DNA from 3 places in the Streptomyces sp. CC224B genome. Region 3 is predicted to be linked to each of the others. Evidence: riboswitches for the same ligand, from Rfam matches in the RefSeq annotation. Region 3 holds a riboswitch; each other region holds the start of a gene.
The links. A riboswitch is a leader RNA that binds a small molecule or an ion and turns the genes downstream of it on or off. The one in region 3 is predicted to bind thiamine pyrophosphate.
Positions count from the first base shown of each region.

Region 1: it holds a riboswitch for thiamine pyrophosphate, as region 3 does, so the genes downstream of both, QK440_RS14070 (thiamine ABC transporter substrate-binding protein) here and thiC (phosphomethylpyrimidine synthase ThiC) in region 3, are expected to answer to the same signal.
Region 2: it holds a riboswitch for thiamine pyrophosphate, as region 3 does, so the genes downstream of both, thiO (glycine oxidase ThiO) here and thiC (phosphomethylpyrimidine synthase ThiC) in region 3, are expected to answer to the same signal.

Region 1 is NZ_JASCXL010000028.1:80,495-85,245, reverse strand. It holds gene QK440_RS14075 (iron ABC transporter permease) at 1-996, opposite strand, end outside; gene QK440_RS14070 (thiamine ABC transporter substrate-binding protein) at 1,104-2,189, opposite strand; TPP riboswitch at 2,286-2,391, opposite strand; gene rlmN (23S rRNA (adenine(2503)-C(2))-methyltransferase RlmN) at 2,416-3,522, opposite strand; gene QK440_RS14060 (phosphatidate cytidylyltransferase) at 3,664-4,751, opposite strand, start outside.
Region 2 is NZ_JASCXL010000119.1:4,929-9,679, forward strand. It holds gene pknB (Stk1 family PASTA domain-containing Ser/Thr kinase) at 1-8, opposite strand, end outside; gene QK440_RS33640 (thiazole synthase) at 220-1,014, opposite strand; gene thiS (sulfur carrier protein ThiS) at 1,020-1,241, opposite strand; gene thiO (glycine oxidase ThiO) at 1,238-2,440, opposite strand; TPP riboswitch at 2,723-2,834, opposite strand; gene QK440_RS33655 (FAD-dependent oxidoreductase) at 2,919-4,145, shown strand; gene QK440_RS33660 (Rv2175c family DNA-binding protein) at 4,355-4,720, shown strand.
Region 3 is NZ_JASCXL010000003.1:102,300-107,050, reverse strand. It holds gene QK440_RS02380 (SsgA family sporulation/cell division regulator) at 1-436, shown strand, start outside; gene QK440_RS02375 (YibE/F family protein) at 604-2,211, opposite strand; TPP riboswitch at 2,283-2,428, shown strand; gene thiC (phosphomethylpyrimidine synthase ThiC) at 2,421-4,277, shown strand; gene QK440_RS02365 (hypothetical protein) at 4,665-4,751, opposite strand, start outside.

The DNA.
Region 1 (4,751 bases), on a different contig from region 3:
CCAGACGGCGTCGATCGGCGGGACCAGGAACGCCCCGCCGTCGGTCGAGGTGAGCTGCTCGTAGTAGGCGAAGCCGGGACCCTCGGAGGTGTCGAGGGAGCGCTGGACGAGGACGCCGAGCGGCAGCACGATCAGCGCGGCCACGGTGAGCAGCACGAACCCGAGCAGCCCGCGCTGCCCGGCGCCGCGCGGCGGGCGCGCCGTCGTGGCGGCGTCGACGAGCCGGAGCGTGCTCTCGCGCCGGCGCACGGTCCAGGCGTGCACGGCGAGGACCGCGCCGACGGCGGCGAACTGCACGAGGGTCAGCACGGCCGCCGTCGCCAGGTCGAACAGGTTGGCCGTCTGCCGGTAGATCTCCACCTCGAGCGTCGCGTACGTGGGTCCGCCGAGGATCTGCACGATGCCGAAGGACGTGAACGTGAACAGGAACACCATCAGCGCGGCGGCCGCCACCGCGGGCGCCAGCGCGGGCAGCGTCACCGTCCGCCAGGCCCGCGGCCGGGAGGCGCCGAGCATCCGGGCGGCCTCCTCCTGGCGCGGGTCGAGCTGCGCCCACAGGCCGCCGACGGTGCGCACGACCACGGCGTAGTTGAAGAAGACGTGCGCGAGCAGGATCGCCCAGACGGTGGTGTCCAGGCGCACCCCCCACAGCTCGTCGAGGAGCCCGCCGCGCCCGATCAGCGCGAGGAAGGCGGTGCCCACGACGACGGTCGGCAGCACGAACGGCACGGTGACGACCGCGCGCAGCACCTGTTTGCCCCGGAAGTCGAAGCGCGCGAAGACGTATGCGCCGGGGAGCGCGAGCAGGAGGGTGAGCGCGGTCGAGGCGAGCGCCTGCCAGGTGGTGAACCACAGCACGTGCTGGATGTCGGACTGCCCGAGCACGTCGGCGATCCGCCCGAACCGCCAGGCGCCGTTCACCTTCAGGCCGCGCGCGACGATCGCGGCGACCGGATAGGCGAAGAAGACCGCGAAGAACGCGACGGGCAGGGCCATCAGGCCGAGCCGCGCCGCGCCGCCCCGCGAGAGGCGGAGCCCCCGGCCGCGGCGGGCCGGGGGCCCGGCCGCGCCGTCCGGGGCCGGGTCCCCTTCGGGCCCCTTGGTCACTTCAGGACGAGCGAGGTCCACGACTTGACCCACGGCTCACGGTTCTCGGCGATCTTCTTCGGCGCCATGGTCTCCGGCTTGTCGATCTCGACGCCGTACTCCCGGAACAGCGCGGGCACCTGCGCGGCCTTCCGCACGGGGTTCACGAACATCTGCAGCGGCATGTCGTCCTGGAACCGCTTGCCGGACAGGAAGTCGAGGAGCGCCTTGCCGCCCTTGGGGTTCTTGGCGTTGCTGAGGAGGCCCGCGTACTCGATCTGCCGGAAGCAGGTGCCGGTGGCGACGCCGGTCGGCGCCTCCTTGGGCCGCGGCTCGGCGTACAGCACCTCCACGGGCGGCGAGGAGGCGTAGGACACGACGAGCGGGCGGTCGCCCTTGGCCTTCCTGCCGCCGGCCGAGCCGGAGAACTCCTGGTTGTAGGCCTGGTCCCAGCCGTCGACGACCTTGACGCCGTTGGCCTTGAGCTTCTTCCAGTAGCCCGGCCAGTTGTCGTCGCCGTACTTCGCGGCGGTGCCGAGCAGGAAGCCGAGGCCGGGCGAGGACGTGGAGGCGTTCTCGGTGACCAGCAGGTTCTTGTACGCGGGCTTGACCAGGTCGTCGAAGGTCTTCGGCGGGGCGAGCTTCTTGTCGGCGAAGTACTTCTTGTCGTAGTTCACGCAGATGTCGCCGCTGTCGACGGGCGTCACCCGGTGCTCGCCCTCGGGCAGCCGGTACTCCGGCAGGACGAGGTCCGCGTCCTTCGCCCGGTGCGGCTGGAAGAGGCCGTTGTCGAGGGCGCGCGAGAGCAGCGTGTTGTCGACGCCGAAGAAGACGTCGCCCTGCGGGTTGCCCTTGGTCAGGAGGGCCTTGTTGACGGCCTGCCCGGCGTCGCCGTCCTTGAGGACGCGGACCTTGTAGCCGGACCGCTTCTCGAAGTCCTTCAGGACGTCCTTGGAGACGTTGAAGGAGCTGTGGCTGACCAGCGTGACGCTCATGGAGCCGGTGCCGGAGCCGCTGTCGGAGCCGGAGCCGCACGCGGAGACGGCGACGAGCCCGAGGCCCACCGCGAGCGCGGCGACCGTGGCCTTCTTGGTGGTGCTCACGTGAGTTCGATCCTCCTGGAGGGGACCAGGAAGAGACGCGGCCCCGCCCGGGGCCACCCGGCCGGGGGCCGGCCGGGCCCGGGCAGGGCGCAACAGCTTGAGTGGTGACCGAACTTCCTACCCAGAATGACCTGGGCGAGGTTCAGAGGGTCTGCGGCCGGTGCCGCACTCTCAGCGCTGTGGCGCTCCCCTGTCGGAATATGCAGATGTCAGTACGCCGCCAAGACTACCTCTCGGCCGCGGCGAGCTGCCCGCACGCCCCGTCGATCTCCTGCCCGCGGGTGTCACGGATCGTGACCGGCACGCCGTGGGCGGCGATGGCCTCCACGAAGGCCTTCTCGTCCTCGGGGCGCGAGGCCGTCCACTTCGAGCCGGGGGTCGGGTTCAGCGGGATCAGGTTGACGTGCACCGGCTTGCCCTTGAGCAGCCGGCCCAGGCGGTCACCGCGCCACGCGTGGTCGTTGATGTCGCGGATCAGGGCGTACTCGATGGACAGGCGCCGCCCGGACTTGTCCGCGTACTCCCAACCGGCGTCGAGGACCTCGCGGACCTTCCAGCGGGTGTTCACCGGGACGAGCGTGTCGCGCAGCTCGTCGTCGGGCGCATGCAGCGAGATCGCCAGGCGGCACTTGAAGCCCTCGTCGGCGAAGCGGTGGATGGCGGGCACCAGGCCGACCGTGGAGACGGTGATGCCGCGCTGCGACAGGCCGAGGCCGTCGGGCTCGGGGTCGGTGAGGCGGCGGATGGCGCCCACGACCCTGTTGTAGTTGGCGAGCGGCTCGCCCATGCCCATGAAGACGATGTTGCTGAGCCGGGCCGGGCCGCCGGGGATCTCCCCGTCCCTGAGGGCCCGCATGCCGTCGACGATCTGGTGCACGATCTCGGCCGTCGACAGGTTCCGGTCCAGGCCCGCCTGGCCCGTGGCGCAGAACGGGCAGTTCATGCCGCAGCCCGCCTGCGAGCTGATGCACATGGTCACCCGGTCCGGGTAGCGCATGAGCACGGACTCCACGAGCGTGCCGTCGAACAGCCGCCACAGCGTCTTGCGGGTGGTGTCGTCGTCACAGCTGATGTGCCGCACGACACTCATCAGCTCCGGAAGCAGCTCATCCCGCAGCCTGCCCCGCGCACCGGCCGGAATGTCCGTCCACTGCTCGGGGTCGTGCGCGTACCGCGCGAAGTAGTGCTGCGAGAGCTGCTTGGCGCGGAACGGCTTCTCCCCGATGGCGGCGACAGCCTCCTTCCGCTCCGCGGGCGAGAGGTCGGCGAGATGCCGCGGCGGCTTCTTGGCTCCGCGGGGGGCGACGAAAGTGAGTTCTCCGGGCTTGGGCATGATGCTTCCATTGTCCCAGAGATACGGCGAGGGGCCCGCCGCCTGTGGACAACGAGCCCCTCTCTCATGAAACCGCAGGTCACACGAGTGCGATCTCCGTACGAGGCCCCGGCGCCGACGCGCGGCGCCGGGGCCCGGGGGTCACCCGGATCCGACGAACGTCACCAGCAGCAGCCACACCACCGGGGCCGTGGGCAGCAGGGAGTCCAGGCGGTCCATGATGCCGCCGTGGCCCGGCAGGAGGGTGCCCATGTCCTTGATGCCGAGGTCGCGTTTGATCATGGATTCGCCGAGGTCGCCCAGGGTCGCGGAGGCCGCGACCGCGAGGCCGAGCAGGACGCCCTGCCACCAGGTGCCGTCGTCGATCAGGAAGTGCATGCACAGCGCGCCCGCCGCCATCGCGAACGCCGCCGCCCCGAGCAGGCCCTCGCGGGTCTTGCCGGGGCTGATCCGCGGTGCCAGCTTGTGCTTGCCGAACCGCCACCCGACCGCGTACGCGCCGGTGTCGCTGACCACGGTCAGCAGCAGGAAGACGAAGACGCGCCAGGGCCCGTCGTCCGCGGTGAGCATCAGGGCCACGAAGGTGGCGAGGAACGGCACGTAGAAGGCCGCGAAGACGCCCGCCGTGACGTCCTTGAGGTAGCCCTCGGGCGGCTCGGTCATACGCCAGACGAGGACCGCGAGCGCGGTGAGGGCCATGGCCACCCAGGCCCCCTCGGGGCCGCGCACGTACCCGGCGACGACCATCGCCGCGCCGCCGACCGCGAGCGGCACGAGCGGCGCCTTGATGGCCTTGCGCTCCTGGAGGCGGGAGGTGAGCTCCCACAGGCCGACCACGACGGCGACCGCTATGACGCCGACGAAGGCCGCCTTCTTGATGAACAGCGACGCGACGATGACCGCGCCGAGTCCCACCCCGACCCCTATGGCCGCCCCGAGGTCGCGGCCCGCGCTCTTCTTCTGCGGGGCGGCGGGGGCGGGCTGTGGTGCGCCGGTCATGGGCTCCTGCGGCTTCTGCGCGGGGTTCGGAGAGTGCGCCGCGTGCGCTGCGTGCGACGGCTGCGCGGCGGGCGCGGTCTCGTCACGGAACAGGGGGCCGCTCGACTGAGCAGCCCCCCGGTCGTCGTCCTGGTGTCCGCCGCTCGCGGCTACGTCGGGAACGATGGGCATGGGCTGAGTCTCTGACGGATTCAGCGCGTGCGCATCGTGTGCGGGACCCACCGGGGCAG
Region 2 (4,751 bases), on a different contig from region 3:
GTGTCCACGCAGGGAGTCTACGAGTCACCACGGACACCCCGGCCTCCCCGGGGCCCCGCGCCCCCGGACTGCAGCGCACCTGTGACCGAGCGGCCCCCTCCGCGCGCCCCCCGGGCCCCGCCCGGGTACCCGCTGCGGGCGATCACCCCGCGGCACCGCACGCGGCCACGCGCCGGGCCCCGGCAGGAGACAGCCGCCCCGGCCCCCGGCGCCGCCCCCTCAGAAGGCGGGCCGCTCCGGGTCCAGCGCGGCCAGGCCCTCGGCGGGGGACGAGGCCTCGGCGAAGTGCCGCCGGGGGATCCGCCCGGCCCGTCGGGCCAGCCGCCCGGCGACCACCGCGCGGCGCATGGCCTCCGCCATGAGCACCGGCTCCCGCGCCCGCGTCACGGCGGACGCGAGCATCACCCCGGCGCACCCCAGCTCCATCGCGAACGCCACGTCGGACGCCGTCCCGGCGCCCGCGTCCAGGATCACCGGGACGCGCGCCTGCTCGACGATGAGCTGGAAGTTGTGCGGGTTGCGGATGCCGAGCCCGGAGCCGATGGGGGAGCCGAGCGGCATCACGGCCGCGCAGCCGACGTCCTCCAGCTTCCGGGCGAGCACGGGGTCGTCGTTGGTGTACGGCAGCACGGTGAAGCCGTCGTCGACGAGCGTCTCCGCGGCGTCGAGGAGCTCCACGGGGTCCGGCAGGAGCGTCCGCTCGTCGGCGATGACCTCCAGCTTCACCAGGTCCGTGGAGAGCGCCTCGCGCGCGAGCCGCGCGGTGAGCACGGCCTCGCCCGCGGTGAAGCAGCCCGCCGTGTTGGGCAGGACGCCGATGCCGAGCCGCTCCAGGACGGAGAGCACGGAGCCGTGCGTGCCCGGGTCGACGCGGCGCATCGCCACGGTGGTCAGCTCCGTCCCGGAGGCCACCAGGGACCGCTCCAGGACGTCGAGGCTGGGCGCGCCGCCGGTGCCCATGATCAGCCGGGACGACAGCGTGAGGCCGCCGATGACGAGGGGGTCGTCCGCCATGGTCGTCAGCCTCCTTGGACGGCGGTGAGGACTTCGACGCGGTCGCCGTCGCGCAGCGCGGTGGTGGCCCACCGCGCGCGCGGGACGACGGTCTCGTTGAGCGCGGCGGCGACACCGGACGGCGCGGCGGTCAGCTCGGCGACGACGGCGTCGAGCGTGGTGCCCGCGGGGACGTCGCGCGGCTCGCCGTTGACCGATATGGCGCGGACGGTGGAGGGCGTGGTCATACGGGAAGCTCCGAGAGGTGCGGGGTCGGCGGGGTGGACGGCGTCGTACCGGACGGCGTCGTACCGGACGGTGGCGCGGCGGTCGCGGCGAACCGCAGCGGCGTGAACGGCCGGGCCTCCTCGGGCAGTTCGCCGGTGGTCAGGGCGTGCGCCATGACGTCGCCCGTCACGGGGGTCAGGAGTACGCCGTTGCGGTGGTGGCCGGTGGCCAGGTGGAGGCCGGGCAGCGCGGTGGGGCCGAGCAGCGGCGCGTTGTCGGGCGAGCCGGGCCGCAGCCCGGCGCGGGTCTCGACGAGCGGCAGCTCCGTGATGCCGGGCACGAGCTCATGGGCGTCGCGCAGCAGCTCGTACACCCCGCCCGCGGTGACCGTGGTGTCCCAGCCCAGCTCCTCGCTGGTCGCGCCGACGACGAGCTCGCCGCTGAGGCGGGGCACCAGGTAGACGTGGCCGCCGCGGACGACGGCGCGCACGGTGCGGCTCAGGAACGGCGCGTACCGCGGCGGCACGGTGAGCCGCAGGACCTGGCCCTTCACCGGGCGCACGGGCGGCAGGAGGTCGTCGGGGACCCCGGCGAGGCGGCCGCTGAGGCTGCCCGCGGCGAGGACCGTCAGATCGGTGCCGAGCGCGGTGCCGTCGCCGAGGACGACACCGGCGGCCCGCTCCCGTACGACGGTCAGCCGCTCGGCCCACGCGCGCGCGAAGGCCACCCCGGCCCGCTCGCACGCCACGAGGAGGGCCGCCGTGAGCCGGCGCGGGTCGACCTGGTGGTCGCCGTCGACGCGCAGCCCGCCGCGCACCCCGGGGGCGAGCATCGGCTCGAGGCGGCGGCACTCGCGGCCGGTCAGCCACTCCGACTCCAGGCCCGACTGCCGCTGCAGGGCGTGCAGTTCGCGCAGGTGGGCGCGGTCGTCGGCGTCGAGCGCGACGGCGAGCGTGCCGCACGCGCGGTAGCCGACGTCCTCGCCGGAGGCCTGTGCGAGCTCGGCGACGAAGTCCGGGTAGCGGCGCGCGGAGGCCAGGTTCAGGCCGAGCAGCGTCTGCTCGCCGTGGTACAGCTCGGTGACGGCGGCCAGCATGCCCGCGGCGACCTGCGCGGCACCGCCGCCCGGCTCGGGGTCGACGACGGTGACGGAAAGCCCGCGGCCCGCGGCCCGCCAGGCCGTGACCAGGCCGATGATCCCCCCGCCGACGACGACCACGTCGGACGTACGCCCGGGCGGGCGTACGTCCGGCGACGGCGCCCGGGAGGCGGGCGCGGAGGGCGCCCCGGCGGCGCCCGCCGGCCCGGCGGAATCGTCCGCAACGGCTGAAGCGCACGGAAGGGCTGGGTCGCATGGAACGGAAGCGGCCGCGTCGCATGGAACGGCCGCGTCGTAGGGAACGCCTGCGTCGGACGACGACGCGGACGACGCGGATGGAGCGGACGGAACGGGCGGCTTCGTGGCCGGTGACTCCGTGACAGGTGGCTCCGTACGGGAACGCATGGGCGTCCAGCCCCTCCCTTCGCCGGCATGACCCGGATCAGGTTCGTACGGTCGGAGGCCGTCCAGCCTCCCTCTCAGCCCGGTCGTCCGGGCTCCCGCGAGTGCTCTGCACAGGCCACCCTATCCCGTCCCCCCGCCGGGGCGTTGCCATCCGTCGTGTTCAGGTGCCACGGACCGCCCTACAGTTGATCGGGTGAGCGATGAGCGGAAGAGCGCGGGGACGGGACGGCGCGTCGTCATGGCGGGCGCCGGCATGGCCGGGGTGCAGACGGCGGTGGCGCTGCGCGAGCGGGGGTTCGACGGCACGATCACGCTGATCGGCGCGGAGCCCCACCAGCCGTACGACAGACCGCCGTTGTCCAAGGCGGTGCTGCTCGGCAAGGCGGAGGGCTCCGCCTTCGACATCGACTTCGACACCCTCGGCGTCGAGCTGCGCCTCGGCGTGGAGGTCACCGGCGTCCGGCCCGCCGACCACGAGCTGGACACGGAGACGGGCCCGGTCGCCTACGACACCCTGGTCCTCGCCACGGGCGCCGAACCGCTGCGCCTGCCCGGCTCCGAGGGCGTCCCCGGCGTGCACCTGCTGCGCACCCTCGACGACGCCGAGCGGCTGCGGCCGGTCCTGGCCGAGCAGCACGACGTCGTGGTCGTCGGCGCGGGCTGGATCGGGGCGGAGTTCGCCACGGCGGCGCGGGACGCGGGCTGCGCGGTGACGGTCGTGGAGGCCGCCGAGCACCCGCTGGCGGGCGCGCTGCCCGCCGAGGTCGCGGCCCCGATGGCGGCCTGGTACGCCGAGGCGGGCGCCGAGCTGCGCACCCGCACGCGCGTGGCCCGCGTCGAGCCCGGCGAGGTCCTCCTCGACGACGGCGGCAGGCTGCCCGCGGGCGCCGTCGTCGTCGGCATCGGGGCCCGGCCCGCGACGGGCTGGCTCGCGGGCTCCGGCATCGAGCTGGGCGCTCACGGCGAGGTCGTGGCGGACGCCCGGCTGCGCACGTCCGCCCCCGACGTCTACGCGGTCGGCGACTGCGCGTCCTTTCCCTCGGAGCGGTACGGCGAGCGCCTCCTGGTGCACCACTGGGACAACGCCGTCCAGGGCCCGCGCACGGTGGCCGCCGACATCGCGGGCGAGACCCCGGCGGCGTACGACCCGGTCCCGTACTTCTGGTCCGAGCAGTTCGGCCGCTTCGTCCAGTACGTGGGCCACCACGGGGGCGCCGACGAGCTGGTGTGGCGCGGCGACCCCGCGACCCCGTCCTGGACCGTCTGCTGGCTCCGCGAGGGCGCCCTCGTCGCCCTTCTGGCGGTGGGCCGCCCCCGCGACCTGGCCCAGGCCCGCAAACTGATCACCACAGCCACTCCCATGGACCCCACCCTCCTGGCCGACCCGGCCGTCCCCCTGAAAAAGGCCGCCCGCACCTGACCTCCCCCCGCTGTGGCCAGCGGTCCCCCTGCTGTGGGCGGCTGGTCCGCCCAGAGGGCGGAACGGGCGGGCACAGCCCACCCACGGTCGGCACGGAAAACGCAGGGTCACCAAAAACACAGGGCCACCCAGGGGCAGCACACCGGGCCCAGGGGCGTAGCCCCGGCCCCCCGCTACCGGCCCCCGGCCGGAAATGGCACGCTTGATCCGTGACCGAGATTGACGCAAAGACCGATGCTCTCGTCCCCGCCTGGCTCCACCTCCCCGACATCGCAGAGATGCTCGGTGTCGAGGTGACCCGTGTGCGGCAGCTGGTCAAGGACGGCCAGCTCATCGCCGTACGCCGCGGCGAGAACAGGACGCTTCAGGTTCCGGCGGCCTTCATCGACGGCGACAAAGTCGTCAAGGGCCTGTCCGGCACGCTGACGCTCCTGCGGGACGACGGCTTCACCGACGAAGAGATGCTCGAGTGGCTCTTCACCCCCGACCCGACCCTGCCCGGCACCCCCGCGCAGGCCCTGAGCGAGAATCGCGGCACGGAGGTGAAGCGCCGCGCGCAGGCGCTCGCCGTCTGACCTGACCACCATCCGGCGTACGGGCGGGGCG
Region 3 (4,751 bases):
GCGAGAGTCGGTCCAGGCAGAGGTCATGATGAGCTTCCTCGTGTCCGAGGAGCTGTCGTTCCGCATCCCGGTGGAGCTCCGGTACGAGACGTGCGATCCCTATGCCGTGCGGCTGACCTTCCACCTGCCCGGTGACACCCCGGTGACGTGGGCCTTCGGGCGGGAGCTGCTGGTGGACGGGGTGGGCCGGGCCTGCGGCGACGGGGATGTGCACATCGCGCCCGCCGATCCCGACGCGCTCGATGAAGCCTTCATCAGGCTGCAGGTCGGGGCCGACCAGGCGTTGTTCAGAGCGGGGATCCCGCCGCTCCTCGCCTTCCTCGATCGGACGGACAAGCTGGTGCCGCTGGGGCAGGAGCGGGCGCTGGCGGACTTCGACGCGCACCTGGACGAGGCGCTGGACCGGATCCTCGCGGAGGAGCAGAGCGCCGGCTGAGCATCGCTCCGAGCCGTGGCGGAAGAGCCGCGGGGGTGTGATGTCCGCGGCGGTGGGATGTCCGTGACGGTGCGATGCCTGTGACGGTGAGTAACCGCCGAAGGGTGGGGCGCGGACCTGCGTTGCGTGGTGCGGGGGCTGCCCCGTGGCGCAGGTTCGCAGAGGGTTCAGGGTTTTCGGCGGCGGCCCGTGCCGCCGCGGGTGAGGCGAGGGCGGGTGGGGCCGGTGCCCGAGCGGGGAGGCGTGAGGCCCGGGGTTCCCGTCGGCCCTGGAGTGCCCGTCGGCCCTGCAGCCCCCGGTGCCCCCGGGGCGCCCATCGGCCCGGCGGGGCCCCCGGGGCCAGCGGGACCGGCAGGACCAGCAGGCCCGGCCGCCCCCTGCTGCGTCCCCGGCTGTGGGGCCCCAGCGGGGCCAGGTCCCAACGGCGCGCCCGGGTAAGGCCCGACGGGCCCGCCCGGGCCCGGGACCCCCGCCGCGGCCGGGGCGGTGGACGTGTTCTGCCGGTCGGCGGAGACGACCAGGGCGGCGAGCGCGGTGGTGACGGGGACGGAGGCGACGAGGCCGATCGAGCCGATCAGGGTGCGGACGATCTCCTCGGCGACCAACTCGCTGTTGGCCACGGTGCCCACGCTGCTCTGGGCGATGGAGAAGAGCAGCAGGAGGGGGAGGGCGGCGCCCGCGTAGGCGAGGACCAGGGTGTTGACGACCGAGGCGATGTGGTCGCGGCCGATGCGGATGCCCGCGCGGTACAGGCCGCGCCAGCCCATCGTCGGGTTGGCCTGGTGCAGCTCCCAGACCGCGGAGGTCTGGGTGACGGTGACGTCGTCGAGCACGCCGAGGGAGCCGATGATGACGCCGGCGAGCAGCAGGCCGCTCATGTCGATGGACGGGTACAGGCCGTGGATGAGGCCGGTGTTGTCGTCGGTGTTGCCGGAGAGGGAGGCCCAGCCGAGGAAGAGCGAGCCGAGCAGGCCGATGAGGAGGAGGGAGATCAAGGTGCCGAGGACCGCGACCGAGGTGCGCGCGGTCAGGCCGTGGCACATGTAGAGCGCGATCAGCATGATGGCGCTCGCCCCGACGACGGCGACGACCAGGGGGTTCGAGCCTTGCAGGATCGCGGGGAGGATGAAGAAGGTCAGGACCATGAAGCTCACCGCGAGGGCGACCAGGGCCATCACGCCACGCAGCCGCCCCACCACCACGACGGCGAGGGCGAAGATGCCGGCGAGCAGGGCCATCGGCACCTCGCGGTCCACGTCGGTGACCGAGTACTGCAGGCCCTTGGGCGCCTTGGGCTCGTAGGAGACCACCACGTCCTGGCCCTGTTCGAGCTGGCGGGGGGCGTCGGGCTGGACGATCTCCGTGAAGGTGTAGCCCTTGTGCGGGCCGCTGGTCACCTTGATCGTGGCCTTCTTGCAGGTGCCCTGGGCGCGGGACTGGGCGGACTGGCCCTCGGCGGTGGAGGTGTCGCCGTTGGGCAGGGGCTGCGAGCCGTTCACGTCCTTGCAGGGCAGCGTGTCGACCTTCGCCACGGTGGCGGACCTGGTCTGCCGGTCGAAGCCGACGCCGGTGCGCTCGTGGTCCGGTGTGCCGCCGGGCCAGAGCACCGCGAGGCCCACGAGGACGGCCGCGGCGAAGGGGATCAGGACGGCGGCGATGACCTTGCGCAGATGCTGGGAGACGGGCGCGGCAGGGCCATGGCTGTGGGAGTGGCCGTGCCCGTGTCCGTGCGGCTCCGGGACGGGCGGCGGTGTGGGGGGCTCTGTCGTGGTCACGGCCCGATCATCGCAAGAACGGAGGGGGCCCTCTGTTCACCGCGCCCGATATGACGCTAGCGTGGAGGCACCTTTGCACACGCGGGAGCTCGGAGCACCGGGCTGAGAGGGCGCTGACCTCCGTACGAACGGCATTCGGACCGTACGGGAACCGCTGCGTCGACCGCCGAACCTGTTACCGGGTAATGCCGGCGTAGGGAGTAGGTCTCATGACCACATCGGACACACGCACGCCTGCCTCCACACAGTCCGCCAGCGGACAAACCGCCCAGGGCGGAGAAAGCGTCCAGGGCAGGGAGAACGCCCAGATCGGGCAGAACGACTCGGAGGCCGGGAAGTCCATCGGCTGGCACAAGGCATACGTGACGGGCCCGGAGGGGTCGCGTTCCGACCTGCGCGTGCCGGTCCGCCAGGTGCACCTGACCAACGGCAAGACCGTGACCCTGTACGACACCTCGGGCCCGTACACGGACCCGGCGATCGACACCGACGTGCGCCGGGGGCTCGCCCCCCTGCGGGAGAACTGGATCATCGCGCGCGGCGACACCGAGGAGTACGCGGGCCGCCCGGTCCGTCCCGAGGACGACGGCATCAAGCACACCTCGCCGCGCGGTGGCCTGCGCAACCTCGACGCGGTCTTTCCCGGCCGCCCGCGCCAGCCGCGCCGCGCCCGCGCCGGCCAGGCGGTGACGCAGCTCGCGTACGCGCGACGCGGGGAGATCACGCCGGAGATGGAGTACGTGGCCATCCGGGAGAACGTCGAACCCGAGGTCGTCCGCGCGGAGATCGCGGCGGGGCGCGCGGTCCTGCCGGCCAACGTGAACCACCCGGAGATCGAGCCGATGATCATCGGCAAGCGGTTCCTGGTGAAGGTCAACGCCAACATCGGCAACTCCGCGGTCACCTCCTCCATCGAGGAGGAGGTGGAGAAGATGACGTGGGCGACGAAGTGGGGCGCCGACACGGTCATGGACCTGTCCACCGGCCGCAACATCCACACCACGCGCGAGTGGGTGCTGCGCAACTCCCCCGTGCCGATCGGCACCGTGCCGCTCTACCAGGCCCTGGAGAAGGTCGACGGCAAGGCCGAGGAGCTGACCTGGGAGATCTACAAGGACACGGTCATCGAGCAGGCCGAGCAGGGCGTGGACTACATGACGGTGCACGCGGGCGTCCGGCTGCCGTACGTGCCGCTCACCGCGAACCGCAAGACCGGCATCGTCTCGCGCGGCGGCTCGATCATGGCCGCCTGGTGCCTCGCGCACCACAAGGAGAGCTTCCTGTACGAGCACTTCGAGGAGCTCTGCGAGATCCTCGCGGCGTACGACGTGACGTACTCCCTCGGTGACGGTCTGCGGCCCGGGTCGATCGCGGACGCCAACGACCGCGCCCAGTTCGCCGAGCTGGAGACCCTCGGTGAGCTGAACAAGATCGCCAAGGCGCACCAGGTGCAGACGATGATCGAGGGCCCGGGCCACGTCCCGATGCACAAGATCAAGGAGAACATCGACCTCCAGCAGGAGATCTGCGAGGAGGCGCCGTTCTACACCCTCGGCCCGCTGACCACGGACATCGCGCCCGCCTACGACCACATCACGTCCGGCATCGGCGCCGCGATGATCGGCTGGTGGGGCACGGCGATGCTCTGCTACGTCACGCCGAAGGAGCACCTCGGCCTGCCCAACCGCGACGACGTGAAGACCGGCGTCATCACGTACAAGATCGCGGCGCACGCGGCGGACCTCGCGAAGGGGCACCCGGGGGCGCAGGAGTGGGACGACGCGCTGTCGGACGCGCGGTTCGAGTTCCGCTGGGAGGACCAGTTCAACCTGGCGCTCGACCCGGTCACGGCGCGGGAGTTCCACGACGAGACGCTGCCCGCCGAGCCGGCGAAGACGGCGCACTTCTGCTCGATGTGCGGGCCGAAGTTCTGCTCGATGAAGATCTCCCAGGACATCCGCCGGGAGCACGGGGGGACGCAGGTCGAGATCGAGCAGGGCATGGCGGAGAAGTCCAAGGAGTTCGCGGCGGCGGGGAACCGGGTCTATCTGCCGATCGCGGACTGAGCGCCGGTCCCGGCTGAGTGCCGGTCCCGGCCTCGGCGTCGGTCCCGCACTCGGCGCCGGTCCCGGACCGGGCGGACGCGGGGCCGGGCGGCCGCCCTCCGGGCGGCGGTCGGGTCCCCGGACGGTCGGGTCTCCGGACGGTCGGGCCCCGGGCAGTCGGGTCTCCGGGCAGTCGGGCCCGCCTGTTCAGTGGTCCGTACCCGCCTGTTCGTGGTCCGTACCGGTGTACGGGCAGGGTGGAGCGGCCTCTTGGCGCGCCGGGGCGGGGGCCTGGCGCGCCCTGCGCGGGGGCCGGTGCTGGTCCCGGGCGGACCGGAGTGGCCCCGTCGCCGGGCGGCGACCGGGCCGCTCCCGTCGCCGACCGGCGACCGGGTGACGTCCGTCGGGTTACTCGGGCCGGTGCTCGGGCCCTCCGTAGTCCGGGCTGGAGAAGTCCGGGCTGGAGTAGCTCGGCCGGGTGCCGGTGGTGGAGCC